3 regions of the Streptomyces sp. NPDC001137 genome follow, and region 2 is predicted to be linked to each of the others. Evidence: riboswitches for the same ligand, from Rfam matches in the RefSeq annotation. Region 2 holds a riboswitch; each other region holds the start of a gene.

Region 1 (6,127 bases), on a different contig from region 2:
GGCGGCGGCCGAGGCGGGCCTGGTGTCGTCGGTCCAGGCCGTGTATCCGCTGCTCGACGACGAGGCGGCGGCGCGGCGGAGGCTCGCGGACGCGTTCGCGATCGAGGTGGGCGGCATCGGTCTGGACGAGCTGGTCGGCGGGTGCGGGGTCGCCGAGTCGGCGCTGGCCGCCCTGGACCGGGCGGGCGTGCCGTACACGGGGACACGGGTCGCCGTGCAGGGGCTGGGCACGATGGGCGGGGCGACGGCGCGGTTCCTCGCGCGCGCGGGGCTCACCGTCGTCGCCGTCGCCGACATCAAGGGCACCATCGCCAACCCGGCCGGTCTCGACGTCGAGGCGCTGCTCGCCGCGCGGGACACCTACGGCACCGTGGACCGTGCGGTCCTGCGCCCGGCCGACCGTGAACTGCCCGGTGACGCCTGGCTGTCGGCCGAGGCGGAGGTGCTCGTGCCCGCGGCGGTCTCGTACGCCATCGACACCGACGCCCAGGAGCGGATCACCGCCCGGTGGATCGTCGAGGCGGCGAACATGCCCGTACTGCCCGAGGCTGAGGAGCTGCTGGCCGCGCGCGGGGTGACCGTGCTGCCGGACGTGGTCGTCAACTCCGGGACCAACGCCTGGTGGTGGTGGACCCTGTTCGGCGACATCGGCGCGGACGCGGAGGAGGCGTTCACCCACACCCGCCGCTCGATGCGCGCCCTGACCGAGCAGATGCTGGCCCGCGCGGAGTCCGACGGGACGACCCCGCGGGCGGCCGCGCACGCCATCGTCGCGGACCGGCTGCCGGTGATCGCGGAACGCTTCGGCTGGTACCGGTGACGACGGGCCGGGTCGGGCAGGGGTACGGCCGCAGCCCGCACCCTCCGGAACCCGCCAACTGACGGCCTCACCCGGCGCTGTCAGCGGCGACGGAATAGGGTGACGGCGTGGCGAGAGTGCGGTTGAGTGTGGCCGAGCGGCGCGAGGAGTTGCTGCGAGCCGCCATCGGGCAGATCGAGGCGCGGGGTGTGGCGGCGGTCAGGATCGCCGACGTGGCCTCGGCGCTCGGCGTGAGCAACGCGCTGGTGCTGTACCACTTCTCGACCAAGGAGAAGCTGGTCGCCGCGGCCTTCACCTTCGCGGCCGAGGACGACCTCGCGCAGCTGCGCCGGCTTCTCGGCCGCCGTACGACGGCGCTGCGGCGACTGCGGTCGGCGGTGCGCTGGTACGCGCCGACGGGCCAGGCCAAGGGCTGGCGGCTGTGGATCGAGGGCTGGGCGGCGGCGCTGCGCGAGCCCTCGCTGCGGGAGGTCACGCGCGACCTCGACAGACAGTGGAAGGCGGCGATCGCCGAGGTCATCGCGGAGGGCGTGGCCGCGGGCGAGTTCGACTGCCCGGACCCGCACGGCGCGGCTCTGCGGCTGACCGCCCTGCTGGACGGGCTCGCCGTACAGCTGACCTCGTACGCCGGTGCGGTGTCGCGGGCACGGGCCCAGGAGTGGGTGGACGAGGCGCTGGCCCGGGAACTGGGGCTGGAGCGGGCGATGTCGACGGCTTCGGAGCACTGAGCCCCGCACTCGGCGGGGGCTCAGTGCCACCGGGCCGCTTCACCGCCCGTCGCGGCGAGGGCCGTTCTCCAGCCATCCGAAGCACCCCGCCCAGTACGGTTTTCAGGCGACTCCTGGCAGCCCTCAGGCCACCGAAGCGATCCGCATCTTGATGTCGTCCGGCGACAGCGCACCCTTCGCCGTGACGTGGTCCCCGGACGACTCGCCGCGCAGCCGGCGGCCGATCCACGGCACCAGGTACTCACGCGCCCAGTGCACGTCGTCCCGTCGCACCTCGAGGGTGCCGCGCGGCGGGAGCGGCGGCCAGGGCTGGTCCGGGTCGGCCGGCACCTCGAGACCGAGGACCTGCCCGGCGCGCAACGCCACACGCGTGTGCCCCTCGGGTGAGAGGTGAAGGCGGTCGCCGTCCCACGCCCTGCGGTCCTGGACGGTCTTCAGGGACCACAGGTCGAGCACGGGACAGCCGTACCGGTCGGCGATGGCCCGGACATGACCGTTGTAGGTGGCGATCTTGCCGCGCAGGTGCTTGAGCACGGGGACGCCACGGGTGTCGAAGCCGGTGGTCACCATGACGGTGCCGGCGACTTCGGTGAGCTTGGCCACCGCCCGCTCGAAACGCTCGGCGACCTCGTCGGGGTCGGTGCCGGGACGGATGATGTCGTTGCCGCCCGCACAGAACGAGACCAGGTCCGGCGCCAGTTCGACGGCCTGCGGTACCTGGTCCTCCACGATCTGGTCGAGCAGTTTGCCGCGTACGGCGAGGTTGGTGTAACTGAAGTCGCCCTCGGGTCGCCGGTCCGCGAGAAGTACCGCGAACCGGTCGGCCCAGCCGACGAACGCCCCGTCGGGGCCGGGATCGCCGACGCCCTCGGTGAAGCTGTCCCCCACCGCAACGTACGACCCGATCACTGATCTGCTGTCACTCTTCGAATCGTCTGCCACACCGACCATGATTCACCTTCGAATGTGACCTACGCGACCGTAGGAAAGGGTTGACGCGCGGTGAGATAAGCCACTTCTAAAGTGTTCACCAAGCCCGGAATAACCTTCCTACCAGGGCTGTTGAGGCGTCAGCGATGTTGTGCGGCGACACCGAAGGCCGGACCCGGGGATCGAGGTCCGGCCTTCGGCAGCTGTGTCAGGCAGTTGACTGCGGGGGATGTCAGCCGACGCCGACGCCCTTCGAGCGGAGGTAGGCGACCGGGTCCACGTCGGAGCCGTAGTCGGGCGTGGTCCGGATCTCGAAGTGCAGGTGCGGGCCGGTCACATTGCCGGTCGCGCCGGACAGGCCGAGCTGCTGGCCCTCGGTCACGGACTGGCCGGCCGAGACGGAGATCTGGGACATGTGGCCGTACTGGGCGTAGTAGCCGTCGGCGAGCCTGACGACGACCTGGTTGCCGTAGGCACCGCCCCAGCCCGCGGAGACGACCGTGCCCGCGCCCACGGACTTGATGGAGGTGCCGGTCGGGACGACGAAGTCGACGCCGGTGTGGTAGCCGCTGGACCACATGCTGCCGGCCACGTGGTAGCCGGTGCCGATGGTGCCGCCGATCACCGGGAGGGTGAAGCCGGTGGGGGCGGACTGGGAGGCCTTGGTGGCGGTCGCCCTGCCGGCGGAGGAGGACGTCTTCGAGGCGGACGAGGAGGACGACTTGGCGGTGTCCGTCGCGGCCTTCCGGCCGATCGTCAGCTTCAGGCCCGGGTGGATCAGCGACGGGTCGTCGCCGACGGCCCTGCGGTTGTCCGAGTAGAGCCTGTGCCAGCCGCCGGCGACATGCTGCTCGTCGGCGATCTTCGAGAGGTAGTCGCCGGCCCGTACCGAATAGGTCCGCACACCCGCATTGCCGCCGGCACTCTTCCGGGCCGCCTTCTTCTCGGCGACCGGAAGGGACTGGACGGCCTTTTCGGAAACCGCCCGGGGAGGGGACTGAGTGGTGGCGGCATGGGCGCCGGTGGCCCCCATGAGCGGGAGAGCGAGTGCGGCGCCACCGGTTCCGGCGACGGCGATGGAACGGGTGAAGCGCTGGGGCTTCGGGCGACGGTGCTTACCCTTCGCGGGCATGACGAATTCCTCTCCGGCGCCTGCGAGGTGAGCTGTCGGGTTCGGGCTGGAGATGCCCGGCCGCGCATGCGACGCGGCTTTACCCCTAGCCGTTCCGGAGACCGGAACAGGCAGTTGTACCTGTGGGTCCCCCGCTCCTGCCGTTCACGGGTGAGTTTTGCGGGTACCGGGCGGCGGCAGGATTGGGCGTCCGTCCGGATTGGTGGCGAACGTAAGCGACCAAGACGCAGAGGAACAAGTGCCGGTTCCCCGTGAATGCGTTTTTATTGATCCCTTGAGAGAAAACGCCGTGACCCTGCGTGAATTCCGGGGTGATCGTCTCCGTCAAACAGCCTTGTTGAGCATATGAATTACGTGGACATGACGCGCCACGCACCGTCACGGATATGACGCTCCTCACGTGCCCCTGCTCCAGGTTCCCCTATTCGGGAGCGAGTTGGAATGAAGAGGCAGAAGGAGCGCCAAACCGGACAGAAGGCTCAGATGCGCCGCAGACGGAAAACTGCCGCATCGAGGTCGCCACGCAATCCCGTCCTCAGACCGTGATGCAGCAATACGGCACCGCTATGGATTTCGCCCGTTTCGGGGCATTCATACCAGGCTGTCGGGTCGAGGCCCCGCAGTCGCAGCGCCGGTACGGGCTCGCCGTGGCTCTGCGCCTGGAGCCAGGCGAGGACGACCGCCTCGTCCCCGCGCATGTACTGCACCGCACTCAGCCCGCCGCGCGGGGGCCGCAGCCGGTAGAGGTCGCCGTGCTGCACCAGCGGCCGGATCTCCTTGTAGAGCGCCACCCACTCGCCGGCCTCGGCGAGCTCCTCCTCGGTCCACCGGGTGAGGTCCCCGCCGACCCCGAGCACGCCGGCCATGGAGCTCACGAACCGGAAGCGCAGCGAGCTGACCCGGCCGTTGAGCTGGGTGTTCGGGCTGTCGGTGACCCAGGCGGCCATCACCCGCGCGGGGTGGATCTGGCTGAAGCCGTGCTGGATGGCGAGCCGGTCGAGCGGATCGGTGTTGTCGGAGGTCCACACCTGGTCCGTACGGCTCATGATCCCGAGGTCGATCCGTCCGCCGCCGCCCGAGCAGGACTCGAAGGCCACACCGGGGTGGGCCGCCCGCAGCCGGCCCAACAGGGCGTAAAGGCCCCGGACATGATCGACCCAGAGGCGCTGCGGGTAGGACTCGCCGGGCCAGCCCGCGTCGGTGAAGCAGCGGTTGAAGTCCCACTTCACATAGTCGATGGGGGCGCTGGAGAGGAGCGCGTCGAGCTGCTCCCAGAGGTATTCCCGCACGTCCTCCCGGGCCAGGTTCAGCACGAGCTGGTTGCGGAATTCCGTCCGCTTCCGACCCGGCTGGAACTGCACCCAGTCGGGGTGCGCGCGGTAGAGGTCGCTGTCCGGGTTGACCATCTCGGGCTCGACCCAGATGCCGAACTGCATGCCGAGGGCGTGCACATAGTCCGCGAGAGGCTTGAGGCCCTTCGGGAAGCGGTCCCGGTTGACCGTCCAGTCGCCGAGTCCCGCGCGGTCGCTGGTGCGCTTGCCGAACCAGCCGTCGTCGACCACGAACAGCTCGACGCCGATCGCCGCGGCCCGCCGCGCGAGGGCACCCTGCTGCTCCTCGGAGATGTCGAACTCGGTGGCCTCCCAGGAGTTGAACAGCACCGGCCGGTCCTGGTCGGCGTCCGGGATGACGTACGCACGCTGGTAGGCGTGCCAGGCGCGGCTCGCGCCGCCGAAGCCGCCGTCGCTCCACAGACCGGCGAAGACGGGGGTGGTGTACGACTCCCCCGGCTCCAGCCGCAGCAGCCCGGAGTCGTCGTAACCGACGCCGCCGGTGATCTGCACGCGCGCGTCCGGAAGTTGCGCCACCGCGATCCGCCAGGAACCCGACCAGCCCAGAGCGCAGCCGTAGACCTCGCCGTACTCCTCGGTGGCGTCGGTGTCGAGGGCGACCCAGGGCAGGTGCTGGTGGCCGGTGTGGCCGCGGCGGCTGCCGATGACCTTCTCACCGTAGGTGAGAGGCGAGGCGGTCAGCCGGGACTCGGCGGCCCAGCGGCCGTGCAGCTGGGACAGCCGCCACTCCTCGCGCTCGGGCAGTGTCCAGGTCGCGGAGTCGGCCCGCAGCAGCTCCAGGGCGGGTCCCTCGTTGTCGAGGGTCACCCAGCGTTCCACGACGTCGTGCCGCATCCGGTAGTGCAGCGTGATAGCGAGCCCACCGTCCCGGAAGCCCAGCCGGAGGTGGTCGCCCTCCGCCTCGTACCTCTCGAAGCGCCACTCGGTGCCGCGCCGCTCGTCGGTGCGCACGGACAGGGCGGGCCGCACGAAGCGGGGGCCGCCCTCCACCGGGTACTCCTCGCGTCCGTCGAGCGGGGACTCGAAGGGCCGGTAGTCGGGCAGCGGGCGGACGGCGAGTGCCTCGGCGTCGGCGAGCGCGATCCGGGGGCCCCAGTGCAGGTGCAGCAGCTCGTCGTCCTCGGTGAGATGGACGGCGTAACTGCTGGCCGGCCCCGAGAGGAGC
Region 2 (6,127 bases):
ATCGAGGAGGAGGTCCCGGCGCGCGCCCTGATGGCGGCCTACCGGCTGCCGCAGGACGGCACGCGCGAGGCGGACGCCGCCGACCTGGCGCTCACCGTCCTCGGCGGCGGCGAGTCCTCCCGCCTCTACAACCGGCTGGTACGGCGCGACCGTACGGCCGTCGCGGCCGGATTCGGTCTGCTGCGGCTGGCCGGAGCGCCCTCCCTGGGCTGGCTGGACGTGAAGACCTCCGGTGACGTCGAGGTGCCGGTCATCGAGGCCGCCATCGACGAGGAACTCGCCCGGTTCGCCGCCGAGGGCCCCACGGCCGAGGAGATGGAGCGCGCCCAGGCCCAGCTGGAGCGCGAGTGGCTGGACCGGCTCGGCACGGTCGCGGGCCGCGCCGACGAACTGTGCCGGTTCGCCGTCCTGTTCGGCGACCCGCAGCTCGCCCTCACCGCCGTCCAGCGCGTCCTGGAGGTGACGGCCAAGGAGGTCCAGGAGGTCGCCAAGGCCCGCCTGCGGCCCGACAACCGCGCCGTGCTCGTCTACGAGCCGCTCTCGCCCGAGTCCGCGGAGCACACCCAGGACGAGGACTTCCCCGAAGACCCCGAGTCCGAAGCCACGGTGGAAGCCACCGACCAGAACGAGGAGGCGGCCAAGTGACCGAGCTCGCCACGATGCAGTTCCACCCGCAGCCCCGGGCGGGCGAGGCCAAGCCGTGGGCGTTCCCGTCCCCCGAGCGCGGCGCGCTGGACAACGGCCTGACCGTCCTGCGCTGCCACCGCCCCGGCCAGCAGGTCGTCGCCGTCGAGGTGCTCCTCGATGCGCCCCTGGAGGCCGAGCCGGCCGGTTTCGAAGGCGTCGCCACGATCATGGCGCGGGCCTTCTCCGAGGGCACCGACAAGCACTCGGCCGAGGAGTTCGCCGCCGAGCTGGAGCGCTGCGGAGCCACCCTCGACTCGCACGCCGACCACCCGGGCGTACGACTGAGCCTGGAGGTCCCGGCCTCCCGTCTCGCGAAGGCGCTCGGTCTGCTCGCCGACGCCCTCAGGGCGCCCGCGTTCGCCGACAGCGAGGTCGAGCGGCTGGTCCGCAACCGCCTGGACGAGATCCCGCACGAGCTGGCCAACCCCTCGCGCCGTGCCGCCAAGGAGCTCTCCAAGGAGCTGTTCCCGGCGACCTCGCGCATGTCGCGCCCGCGCCAGGGCACCGAGGAGACGGTCGAGAAGATCGACGCGGCGGCCGTACGCGCCTTCTACGACCGCCATGTCCGGCCCGCGACCGCCACCGTCGTCGTGGTCGGCGACCTCACCGGCATCGACCTGGACGCCCTGCTAGGCGACACCCTGGGCGTCTGGACGGGCAGCAAGGCCGAACCCCGCCCTGTGCCGCCGGTGACCGCCGACGACACCGGGCGCGTGATCATCGTCGACCGTCCGGGCGCCGTCCAGACGCAGTTGCTCATCGGCCGCGTCGGCGCCGACCGGCACGACCGCGTGTGGCCCGCCCAGGTGCTCGGCACGTACTGCCTCGGCGGCACCCTCACCTCCCGTCTGGACCGCGTCCTGCGCGAGGAGAAGGGCTACACCTACGGTGTGCGCGCGTTCGGCCAGGTCCTCAGGTCCGCCCCGGACGGCTCCGGTGCCGCGATGCTCGCCATCAGCGGCTCCGTCGACACCCCGAACACCGGCCCGGCGCTCCAGGACCTGTGGACGGTGCTGCGCACGCTCGCCGAGGGCGGCCTCACCGACGCCGAGCGCGACGTCGCCGTACAGAACCTCGTCGGTGTGGCTCCGCTGAAGTACGAGACCGCGGCGGCCGTGGCCAGCACGCTGGCCGACCAGGTCGAGCAGCACCTGCCCGACGACTACCAGGCGACGCTGTACCAGCAGCTCGCCGCGACCGGCACCGTGGAGGCCACCGCGGCGGCCGTGAACGCCTTCCCGGTGGACCGTCTGGTGACGGTTCTCGTCGGTGACGCGGCCCAGATCAAGGAGCCCGTCGAGGCCCTCGGGATCGGCGAAGTCACCGTCGTGACAGCCGAGTAGAGGCTGCCTCAGCGGCACGCGCGCGTAGGGGCCCTGGTGACGGATGCGTCACCAGGGCTCCCTAATGTCCGGATTGAGGGAGAGGTTGCCTGTCTGCCCTGTGGCATGCGCTACAAAAGGCGTGATCCGTTTGGGGATTGAAAGTGCTCCCGCTTAGCGTCGTCCGGGCTGTCCGTCAGGCACCGCGCCGCACCCGCGGCACCGGACAGCCATCGCCGAGTCCCCGTACGGCGCGAGCCAGGGGAGCCGGGGACCCACCGCAGTCCCTGGGGTGAATCGGACGCCCGCGCGTGCAGCGAGGGGGTCCGTAGGAGACCTTCCTGCTCCGAACCCGTCAGCTAACCCGGTAGGCGAGAGGGAAGGAAAGGACCAGCCACCACATGGCGTTCACGCGCGCCACCGGGAAGCACCGTCGCCCCACACGGATGCACCGCACCACCACCCGCGCCGCCGGGGTCGCGGCCCTCGCCACCACCGGCGTCATCGGCACCCTGGCGGCCCCCGCGCTCGCCGCCGACACCTCCGTCGAGCAGACCGGCCTCACCCCCGTCATCACCATCGGCGACACGATCGCCGACAGGATCGACGCCCAGGCCGACGCCCAGAAGCAGGCCGCCGAGGAGGCCGCGCTCAAGAAGGCGGCCCAGGAGGCGGCACGCCAGAAGGCCGCCGCCAAGGCCAAGCAGGAGCGCGAGGCCAAGGAGCGCGCCGCCCGCGAAGCCGAGCGCAAGCGCCTCAACACCTTCGTGGCGCCGATCTCGAACTCGTACGTCTCCACCGGCTACCGGGCCAGCAGCTCCCTGTGGTCCTCCGGCAGCCACACCGGCATCGACTTCCACGCCGCGAGCGGCACGACCGTCCACGCGGTGGGCTCCGGCACCGTCGTCCAGACGGGCTGGGGCGGCGCCTACGGCAACCAGATCGTGATCAAGATGCAGGACGGCACGTACACCCAGTACGGCCATCTGTCGTCCATCGGCGTCTCGGTGGGCCAGACGGTCACCCCGGGCCAGCAGATAGGCCTCTCCGGCGCGACCGGCAACACCACCGGACCGCATCTGCACTTCGAGGCCCGTACGACCCCCGAGTACGGCTCGGACATCGACCCCGTCGCCTACCTGCGCTCGCACGGTGTGAACGTCTGACGACGGGTCGCAAGACCCCTCTCGAGGCCCCGGCTCCCGAGCCGGGGCTTTCGGTGTTTCTGCCGCCCCACTGTCCAAAAAATATCCATGGATTCCGGCCCGCCGTCGGAAATTCCGGCTCCGTGCAATAGAGTCACCGATACACGTCAATCATCGACGTTTCACGGGGATTAAGTCGGAGGTCGGTCATGCGTATTCCGGCGCACTCGGTGTGCACGGCGATCCGGGACGACATCGTCGCCGGTGTCTACGAGCGTGGCAGCCGGCTCACCGAGGAACTCCTCGCGCGCCGCTACGGCGTCTCGCGCGTCCCCGTGCGCGAGGCCCTGCGCACCCTGGAGGCCGAGGGCTTCGTGGTGACCCGGCGGCACGCGGGCGCGTGCGTCGCGGAACCGACCGAGCAGGAGGCCTCCGACCTGCTGGAGATGCGCATGCTCCTGGAGCCGCTCGGCGCCTCCCGGGCCGCCCAGCGGCGCACCGACGCCCATCTCAAGGTGCTGCGCGGCCTGGTCAGACTGGGCCAGGAGCGGGCCAGGAGGGGCAACAGCGAGGATCTGCGCTCCCTGGGAGGCTGGTTCCACGAGACGCTCGCCCAGGCCTCCGGCAGCCCCGCGCTGGCCTCGATGCTGACCCAGCTGCGCCACAAGATCGCCTGGATGTACGCCGTGGAGGCACCGGCCAACCCCGTGGAGTCCTGGGCGGAGCACGGCGCGATCGTCGACGCCGTGGCCCGCGGCGACAGCGAGCGCGCGCGGGCGGTCACGACGCTGCACACCGAACGCTCGAGCGCGGCGCACCGGCTGCGGTTCGGCGGCCCGGAGCGGGCGAACGGTGTGAGGAACTCGCAACATCCCGTAAACATGTCGGGCCTGCGGCATTAACACGGGCACCGTATACAAAGAGAGAACAATTCGCGGGGCATTATTTCTGCTGCCCGCGACCGGAAATTGCGCCGCCTCGGCGCGGGAAATGCGAAGGGCTCGCCCGGCAATTCGGACGAGCCCTTCTGTGGTGCCGTGATCAGACGGTCTCGGGGAGTTCCTCGAGACCCTCGGAGACCAGCTTCGCCAGCCGGTCGAGGGCGACGTCGGCACCCTCGGCCTCGGAGGCGAGGACGATCTCCTCGCCGCCCTGGGCGCCCAGGCCGAGAACGGCCAGCATGGAGGCCGCGTTGACGGGGTTGCCGTCGGCCTTGGCGATCGTCACCGGGATACCTGCGGCCGTGGCGGCCCGGACGAAGATGGAAGCGGGGCGGGCGTGAAGGCCCTCGGCCCAGCCGACGTTGACGCGGCGCTCAGCCATGTGATGCTGCCCTTCAGAGTCTCAGGGTTGTCTAGACCAGTTTCCCACACGTGAAGCGTCTCCGGAGCGGTCCTGTGCCCCGTCCGGGGTGGGCGGTCGGGCCGCGGCCTCGGCCCGACTTGCGTCCTTGTTCTCTCCTCGACGGACTGCCGTGTTCTCCACAGACTGCCTCGCGCCGTTGTCGGACGCGAGCCGTACTCTGGGGCCCATGCAGACCTCGCCGGACCGGCACGAGTACCCCGCCCACTGGGAGGCCGACGTGGTGCTGCGCGACGGCGGCACCGCGCGCATCCGCCCCATCACCGTTGATGACGCCGAGCGCCTGGTCAGCTTCTACGAGCAGGTTTCGGACGAGTCGAAGTACTACCGCTTCTTCGCGCCCTACCCTCGTCTGTCCGCCAAGGACGTCCACCGCTTCACGCACCACGACTTTGTGGACCGGGTGGGACTCGCGGCCACGGTCGGCGGCGAGTTCATCGCCACCGTACGCTATGACCGCATTGGTGCCGACGGCATGCCCGCGTCAGCTCCGGCCGACGAGGCCGAGGTCGCCTTCCTCGTGCAGGACGCCCACCAGGGGCGCGGCGTCGCCTCCGCCCTCCTCGAACACATCGGCGCGGTCGCCCGGGAGCGCGGCATCCGCCGCTTCGCCGCCGAGGTGCTGCCCGCCAACAACAAAATGATCAAGGTGTTCACGGACGCCGGGTACACCCAGAAGCGCAGCTTCGAGGACGGCGTCGTACGCCTGGAGTTCGACCTCGAACCCACCGACCGCTCCCTCGCCGTCCAGCGCGCGCGTGAGCAGCGCGCCGAGGCGCGCTCGGTACGACGGCTGCTCGTGCCCGGCTCCGTCGCCGTCGTCGGCGCGGGCCGCAGCCCCGGGGGTGTGGGCCGCAGCATCCTCGACAACATCCGTGACGCCGGCTTCACCGGGTCGCTGTACGCCGTGAACAAGGCGCTCCCCGAAGACGTCAAGGAACTCGACGGCGTCCCCGCCCACCGCTCCGTCCGCGACATCGACGGACCCGTCGACCTAGCGGTCGTCGCCGTGCCGGCCGAGCACGTCCCCGAGGCCGTCACCGAGTGCGGCGAGCACGGCGTGCAGGGACTCGTCGTCGTCTCCGCCGGGTACGCCGAGAGCGGGCCCGAGGGGCGCGAGCGCCAGCGGGAACTCGTGCGGCACGCGCGCACGTACGGCATGCGGATCATCGGGCCGAACGCCTTCGGGATCATCAACACGTCCTCCGAGGTGCGGCTGAACGCCTCCCTCGCCCCCGAGATGCCCCGCCCCGGCCGCATCGGCCTGTTCGCCCAGTCCGGCGCCATCGGCATCGCGCTGCTGTCCCGTCTGCAGCGCCGCGGCGGCGGCGTCACCGGGGTCACGGGCGTGTCCACCTTCGTGTCGTCCGGCAACCGCGCGGACGTCTCCGGCAACGACCTGATCCAGTACTGGTACGACGACCCGGACACCGATGTCGTGCTCATGTATCTGGAGTCCATCGGCAACCCGCGCAAGTTCACCCGCCTCGCCCGCCGCACGGCCGCCGCCAAGCCCCTGGTCGTGGTCCAGGGCGCCGGATCCGCCCCCCAGGGACACGCCGTACGGGCCACACGGCTGCCGCACGCGACGGTGTCCGCCCTGCTCAGGCA
Region 3 (6,127 bases), on a different contig from region 2:
CGAGGACGGCCAGAGCTTCCTCGCGGGTCGGCAGCTCGCGCCGAAGCCCCTTGTCCACCAGCGTGTTCAGCAGGTCCATGAGAGCCGATCCTGTCCTACGGAAGCGCTCCCGGCCAAGGAGAGATTGAACAAGAGGGACACTTCGTCGTGTGTGTATTGCCACACCATGGGGTGCGGCCCGTCCGGCTAGTGTCTGTCCACTGCCTACAAAAGCCCCGGAGGAGCCATGGCGTTCGGCTGGATCGACGAACAGGCGCGGCTGCGCCGCCGCGCCGGACTCGTACGGACCCTGCGCCCGCGCCCGGCCGACTCCCCGCTGCTGGACCTCGCGAGCAACGACTACCTGGGCCTGACCCACCATCCGGCCATTGCCGAGGGTGCGGCGGAGGCCGCGCGGACCTGGGGCGGCGGCTCGACCGGTTCGCGACTGGTCACCGGTACGACGCAGCTCCACACCGAGCTGGAGCACGAGCTCGCCGACTTCTGCGGTTTCGAGGCGGCTCTCGTCTTCTCCTCCGGCTACGCGGCCAACCTCGCCGCGGTCACCGCGCTGGCCCCGCACGGCTCGCTGATCGTCTCCGACGCGGGCAACCACGCCTCCCTCATCGACGGCTGCCGGCTGGCCCGGGGCACCACCCAGGTCGTCGGGCACGCCGACCCGGAGGCGGTGCGCAAGGCGCTCCAGACCCACGAGGACGGCGCGGCCACCGCGGTGGTCGTCTCCGACACGGTCTTCTCGGTCGACGGCGACGCCGCCCCGCTGGCCGAGCTGGCCGCCGCCTGCCGGGAGCGCGGCGCGGGACTGCTGGTCGACGACGCGCACGGCCTAGGCGTCCTCGGTGACGGCGGCCGCGGCGCCCCGCACGCGGCGGGCCTGGCGGGCGCCGACGACGTGGTCGTGACCGCCACGCTGTCCAAGTCGCTCGGCAGCCAGGGCGGAGTCGTCCTCGGCCCCGCCCGGGTCATCGACCACCTCGTCAACGCGGCCCGCACCTTCATCTTCGACACGGGCCTCGCGCCCGCCGCGGCGGGCGCGGCTCTGGCGGCACTGCGACTGCTGCGCCGCGAACCGGAGCGTGCGGCACGCGCGCGTGCCGTCGCCGGCGAACTGCACGCACGCCTGACCGCCGCGGGTCACGAGGCGGTACGACCGGACGCCGCGGTGGTCTCCGTGCGCGCTCCGTCCCCGGAGGGGGCCGTGCAATGGGCCGCCGACTGCCGTACGGCAGGGCTCGCCGTGGGCTGCTTCCGTCCTCCTTCCGTGCCCGACGGCATCTCAAGGCTGAGGCTGACCGCCCGCGCGGACCTCTCCGAGGCGCAGATCGAACGCGCTGTACGTGTGATCGGCGAGACGCGACCATGAGTCGGCGTGACACGGCCGTGTGCCGCACGATGCGGAACTGATCGGAACTGGCCAGGGCCGATCGGGACTGATCAGGACTTGTATGCGGCCGTGAAGTCCGTCCAGCTCTCGGGGGAGAGGAGCAGGGCGGGCCCGGCCGGGTCCTTGGAGTCGCGCACGGCGAGCAGTCCGGCCCACGGGCCGGAGTGCGGCCGTGCCGTCTCCACGCAGTTGTTCGCACCCGTGCTGTAGCTGCTGCGCAGCCACCGCACGCCGTGCAGATCGGTACTGGAGGGTACGTTCCGAGGCAGTGCTGACATGGTGCCTCCTTACGCGCCGTCACCTATCCCGGCGATGTAATCCAACGAGTCCTCGGGCGAAAGGGCGTGGCTCTGAAGGGCGTTGAAGGCCTCGGTATAGGCCCGGAGGTCTTCTTTCCGTTCGAGGTAGAGGCTACTCGTCAAGTGGTCGAGAACAACCACGTCCAGATCGGAAGTGCTCGAAAATGAGAAGATTACGAAAGGTCCGGTGACGCCGACATGCGCTCCGGCAGCGAACGGCAGTACCTGAAGCCGCACTTGAGGTAGACGCGCCGCCTCCAGGAGCCGTTCGAGCTGCTGGTCCATGACCTCGGGGCCGCCGATCTCCCGGCGCAGCACCGCCTCGTCCAGTACCGCGCTCAGCTCCAGCGGCGGATCCGAACGCAGTACGTCCTGCCTGGCCAGCCGTACCTCGACCAGGGCGTCGAGCCGTTCGTCGTCCAGTCCGCCGACGGCTGCCCGGGTCACCGCGCGCGCATACGCGGGCGTCTGCAGAAGGCCGGGCACCACGGACGTCTCCAGCGTGCTCATCGAGCTCGCCTGGGACTCCAGACTGATGAAATCGCGGTAGGTCGGGGGCAGTACCCCGCGATAGGCGTGCCACCAGTGATGCCGGCCGCCTCCTTCGTCGGATCCTGCCAACACCAGCAGCAATTCACGGAGTTGGGCGTCCGCCACGGCGTAGGCGTCCAGGAGTAACCGCACATCGGCCGGTTTCACCCCGCTGGCGCCGGTCTCGATCCGGCTCACCTTCGACTGGTGCCAGCCCACGAGCCGGGCGGCCTCACCACTGGTGAGCCCCGCGCTCGTGCGTAACGCACGCAGTTCGGCGCCCAGTTTCCGGCGGCGCACCGCGGGACCGTGTTGCATGCGCTTCTCCTTACTCCTTCCGTGCCACCCAAATACGGTCTCTCGTCGCAGAGTTCACCGCTTTGGGGGACAGATATATGCATATCTTGGTGGATCGCCACCCGTGACGGGCGCGGTAATGGCAGTCTGGCGACGAAGCACCAGTCCGGGACCGTACTCGAACCATCCGCTCCGTGTCGGACTCCGGTCCCGTGGGAAAGGGACGACCGCGCCATGGCAGACCATTTGGAAGCATCCGTCACTCTGCCGAGCGATCCCGCCTCGGTCTCCGCGGCCCGCGGCTTCGTGGTCACCACGCTGGCCGAGTGGGGACTGCCGGCGGACACGGAGGCCGCCGAGACCATCCGCCTCATCGTCTCCGAACTCGCCACCAACTCGGTACAGCACACCTTCGGTCAGTCGCCCACCTTCACGGTGGACATCGAACTCCACCGGGACGAGCAGCTCCGCATCGGTGTCACCGACAGTCACCCCCGCTTCCCCAAGCGGCTGCCCGCCGCCGTGCAGCAGGACAACGGCCGCGGCATGGTGATCATCCGCTGGCTCGCTGCCGAATGCGGTGGCCGACTGCATGTCCGCCCCACCCGCGAGGGCGGCAAGACGGTCACCATCGAACTCCCGTGGACGGTACCGGCCCAGCCCGTGACGGCGGCGGGGCAGCAGGAGCCGTAGTCGCTCAACCGAGCCGCGCCCGGCTGAACGCCCCGCGCACAGCGCCCGGAAGGCGTCCGCGGCCGGTGCCACCTCGTCGGGGCGGTGGGCGACCGAGACCGTACGGCGCAACTCGCCCCCTTCCAGCAGGTGCATCCCTCCACGTCGGGATGTGCCCGGCGGAACGCGCTGAGCACCGGCGGCAGCAGCTGGATCCCCGCCGTCAGGAACGTCCCCAGCAGGCGCGTGCCGCCCGAGAGCCCGGTCAGCTGCGCCAGTTCGTGCCGCGCCCGCTCCCATTCGTCCAGCACCCGGCGCCCGGGCAACGAGCAGCTCTCCCGCACCCGTCAGGCGCGCCCTGCGGTGATGCCGCACGAGCAGCGCTGTGCCGGCCTCCCGCTCCAGCTTCGCCGGCTGCTGGGAGGGCGCGGGCGCCGTACAGCCGAGTCGCTCGGCGGCGCGGGTGATCGAGCCCGCCTCCGCCACGGCACCCTCGTCTCCCGCCGGGCCGGTGTCGCCTGCGCACTCGGTGTCGGGGGCGGGCCGCTTCTGCAGACGGCGCTTGCGGTGGCCGGCGTCGCCGCGGTCCTGGCCGCCGTTCCGGCGCTCTTCCGGGCACTTCGGCTGCTCGGCGGCGGCTACGGTGCTGTACGTGGGCCTGAGGACGCTGCGGGGGCTGCGCCGGTCCCGTACGGGGAGCGTCGAGGTGCCGGTGTCCGCCGCGCGTAGGGGTTCATGACCAATGCCCCGAACCCCAAGGCGCCGATCACCTTCCTGAGTCTGCTGCCGCGGTTCGTGCCCGCGGGCGGTGCGGCGCTGCCCCGGACGCTGCTGCTTGCTGCCGGCGGCTCTGGGGGCGGTGCTTCTCCTCGAAGCGCCGCCGGGCCTTTGATGTCGCGTCATGCCCCGCGGGGGCGACGGCACGTCAGGTTGCCGTCGCCCCCGCGGGAGAGTCAGCTGACCCGGCCGTACCAGACGCTGGAGGTCCAGATCTTCTGCAGCTTCACGACGTCCCCGGACTTCGGGGCGTGCCAGATCTTCCCCTTCCCGGCGTAGATGCCCACGTGGTAGACGTTGGAGCCCGAGTGGAAGAACACAAGGTCTCCGGCCTTCCGGCTCTTCGCGGAGATGTGCCGGGTCTTGTTGTATTGCTGGGCCGCCGTACGGGGCAGTTTCTTGCCCGCCTTCTTGAACGAGTACAGCGTGAGCCCTGAGCAGTCGAACCGGCGTGGTCCGCTGGCGCCCCACTTGTACGGGGAACCCTTTTTGGAAGCCGCGATCTGAAGTGCCTTCGTCGCCATGGTGGCTGCCGAGGCGTCGGAGGCGACGCCCGGGACCACGATGGAGCCGCCCACTGCGGCGATGGTGAGGGCCGAGGCCGTACCGGCCCGGACCATCAGCGACGGGACACGATTGAGCGCAGTCATGCGCAACCCTTCGTCAGCCGCCTGTGAAGGATGACCTGTCGGATTCGGGCTGGCGAAGTTGCCCGGCCGCTGACGCGGCTTCACCCCAAGGGCTGCTCGACCCGGTCATGGCGTGACCGTTCCGGCGACCCGTCTTGCTTGGGTCCTCCACTCCTGCCGATCCACTCCTGTCGACCGGTCATCCGGGCGGCGGCAGGACTCGGCGTCCGCCCGGATCGCCCCGCCGCTGCGGCGGGGGCTTGTCGTCAGACAGGGATCTTCACCCATACAAGTCCGAAAATCCCAATGGAACCGGGAGTTTGTGTCGTTACTCACCACTCACCCGTTCGGGTGGACACCCCTGCGTTCGAGGGGGCGTTGAGGCCCCCGAGGAGGCCCGGACCAGCACCGGAGCACCAGATTCCGGCCTTGCGGCAGGCGCGTTGCGCAACCCTGACGGTCGCGAAAAAGGAGCCGCGACTACGCCGAATGGGGGTACCTCGTTTGGTCCGTTTGACCTCCGGTCCGGACGCTTCGCCGACAAGCGGAAGGCCCGGACCGGTCATACGTGCGTCAACTGTGGGGCGGTGGCGGCACCGTGACCCGGGCGGTGCGCCGCTCCCCGTCGAGCACCCGCAGGGCGCGCCCCAGCGTCGGGGCGTGCAGTTCGGTCTCGCCCCGCTGGTGCATCAGCGCCAGGGCGTCGCGCAGCTGGGCCGCCTTGCTCACCAGCGCCTGCGCGGCCCGCAGCCCGCGATACGTGTCGCCGTGCTGCGCGGGGTTGATGCGGCCGAGCAGGTCGACCACGTCGAGGTAACGGTCGATCAACTCACCCTCGGCGTGCGTGAGGGCGGGCAACGGCGGGAGTTCGGGTGGGAGCACCGGCCGCTCACCGCCCGGTGGGCGGGGCGAGGGTGGACTTGCGGCTGGGGATGATCCGGTCCACCAGGCCGTATTCCACGGCTTCCTGGGCGTTCAGGATCTTGTCCCGCTCGATGTCCGCGGCGACTTGCTCCGGGCTGCGTCCCGTGTGCCGTACGAGCATCTCCTCCAGCCGGGCCCGCATCCGGCCCAACTCCTCGGCCTGGATGGCCAGATCGCTGGTCTGTCCCTCGATGGGTTCGGCCAGGAGCGGCTGATGGATCACCACGCGTGCCCCCGGCAGCGCGAACCGCTTGCCCGGCGTGCCCGCCCCCAGCAGCACCGCGGCGGACGAGCCGGCCTGCCCGAGGCAGATCGTCTCCACGTCGCAGCCGACGTACTGCATCGTGTCGTAGATCGCCGACGTGGCGGTGAACGAGCCGCCGGGGGAGTTGATGTAGAGCGAGATGTCCCGGTCCGGGGCCTGGTACTCGAGGTGCATGAACTGGGCCATCACATCGTTCGCCGAGGTGTCGTCGATCGGCGTCCCGAGAAAGACGATCCGCTCCTCCAGGAGCTTGGAGTACGGATCCATCGTCTTGGTGCCGGAGCTCGTGCGCTCGGTGAACTCGGGCAGGACGTAACGGGCGGACGGTCGGGTCATCGGTACCCCTCCT

The links. Region 2 has a riboswitch for cyclic di-AMP ahead of ABT254_RS42945 (M23 family metallopeptidase). Riboswitches for the same ligand answer to the same signal wherever they lie in the genome.
Region 1: another riboswitch for cyclic di-AMP. It lies ahead of ABT254_RS14760 (M23 family metallopeptidase); the one in region 2 lies ahead of ABT254_RS42945 (M23 family metallopeptidase).
Region 3: another riboswitch for cyclic di-AMP. It lies ahead of ABT254_RS35180 (C40 family peptidase); the one in region 2 lies ahead of ABT254_RS42945 (M23 family metallopeptidase).

The regions. Positions count from the first base shown of each region.
Region 1 covers NZ_JBEPBA010000006.1:295,560-301,686, reverse strand. The annotation lists gene ABT254_RS14775 (glutamate dehydrogenase) at 1-820, shown strand, start outside; gene ABT254_RS14770 (TetR/AcrR family transcriptional regulator) at 928-1,548, shown strand; gene ABT254_RS14765 (SGNH/GDSL hydrolase family protein) at 1,672-2,457, opposite strand; gene ABT254_RS14760 (M23 family metallopeptidase) at 2,711-3,610, opposite strand; cyclic di-AMP (ydaO/yuaA leader) riboswitch at 3,615-3,782, opposite strand; gene ABT254_RS14755 (alpha-galactosidase) at 4,090-6,127, opposite strand, start outside.
Region 2 covers NZ_JBEPBA010000037.1:43,583-49,709, reverse strand. The annotation lists gene ABT254_RS42955 (M16 family metallopeptidase) at 1-645, shown strand, start outside; gene ABT254_RS42950 (M16 family metallopeptidase) at 642-2,030, shown strand; cyclic di-AMP (ydaO/yuaA leader) riboswitch at 2,234-2,398, shown strand; gene ABT254_RS42945 (M23 family metallopeptidase) at 2,411-3,175, shown strand; gene ABT254_RS42940 (GntR family transcriptional regulator) at 3,364-4,056, shown strand; gene ABT254_RS42935 (HPr family phosphocarrier protein) at 4,196-4,477, opposite strand; gene ABT254_RS42930 (bifunctional acetate--CoA ligase family protein/GNAT family N-acetyltransferase) at 4,686-6,127, shown strand, end outside.
Region 3 covers NZ_JBEPBA010000023.1:103,343-109,469, reverse strand. The annotation lists gene bioB (biotin synthase BioB) at 1-79, opposite strand, end outside; gene ABT254_RS35205 (8-amino-7-oxononanoate synthase) at 227-1,363, shown strand; gene ABT254_RS35200 (DUF397 domain-containing protein) at 1,435-1,662, opposite strand; gene ABT254_RS35195 (helix-turn-helix domain-containing protein) at 1,672-2,532, opposite strand; gene ABT254_RS35190 (ATP-binding protein) at 2,746-3,204, shown strand; partial or broken gene ABT254_RS35185 (LysR family transcriptional regulator) at 3,342-3,669, opposite strand; partial or broken gene ABT254_RS46595 (LysE family translocator) at 3,676-4,026, shown strand; gene ABT254_RS35180 (C40 family peptidase) at 4,137-4,610, opposite strand; cyclic di-AMP (ydaO/yuaA leader) riboswitch at 4,614-4,747, opposite strand; gene ABT254_RS35175 (hypothetical protein) at 5,163-5,471, opposite strand; gene ABT254_RS35170 (ATP-dependent Clp protease proteolytic subunit) at 5,479-6,114, opposite strand.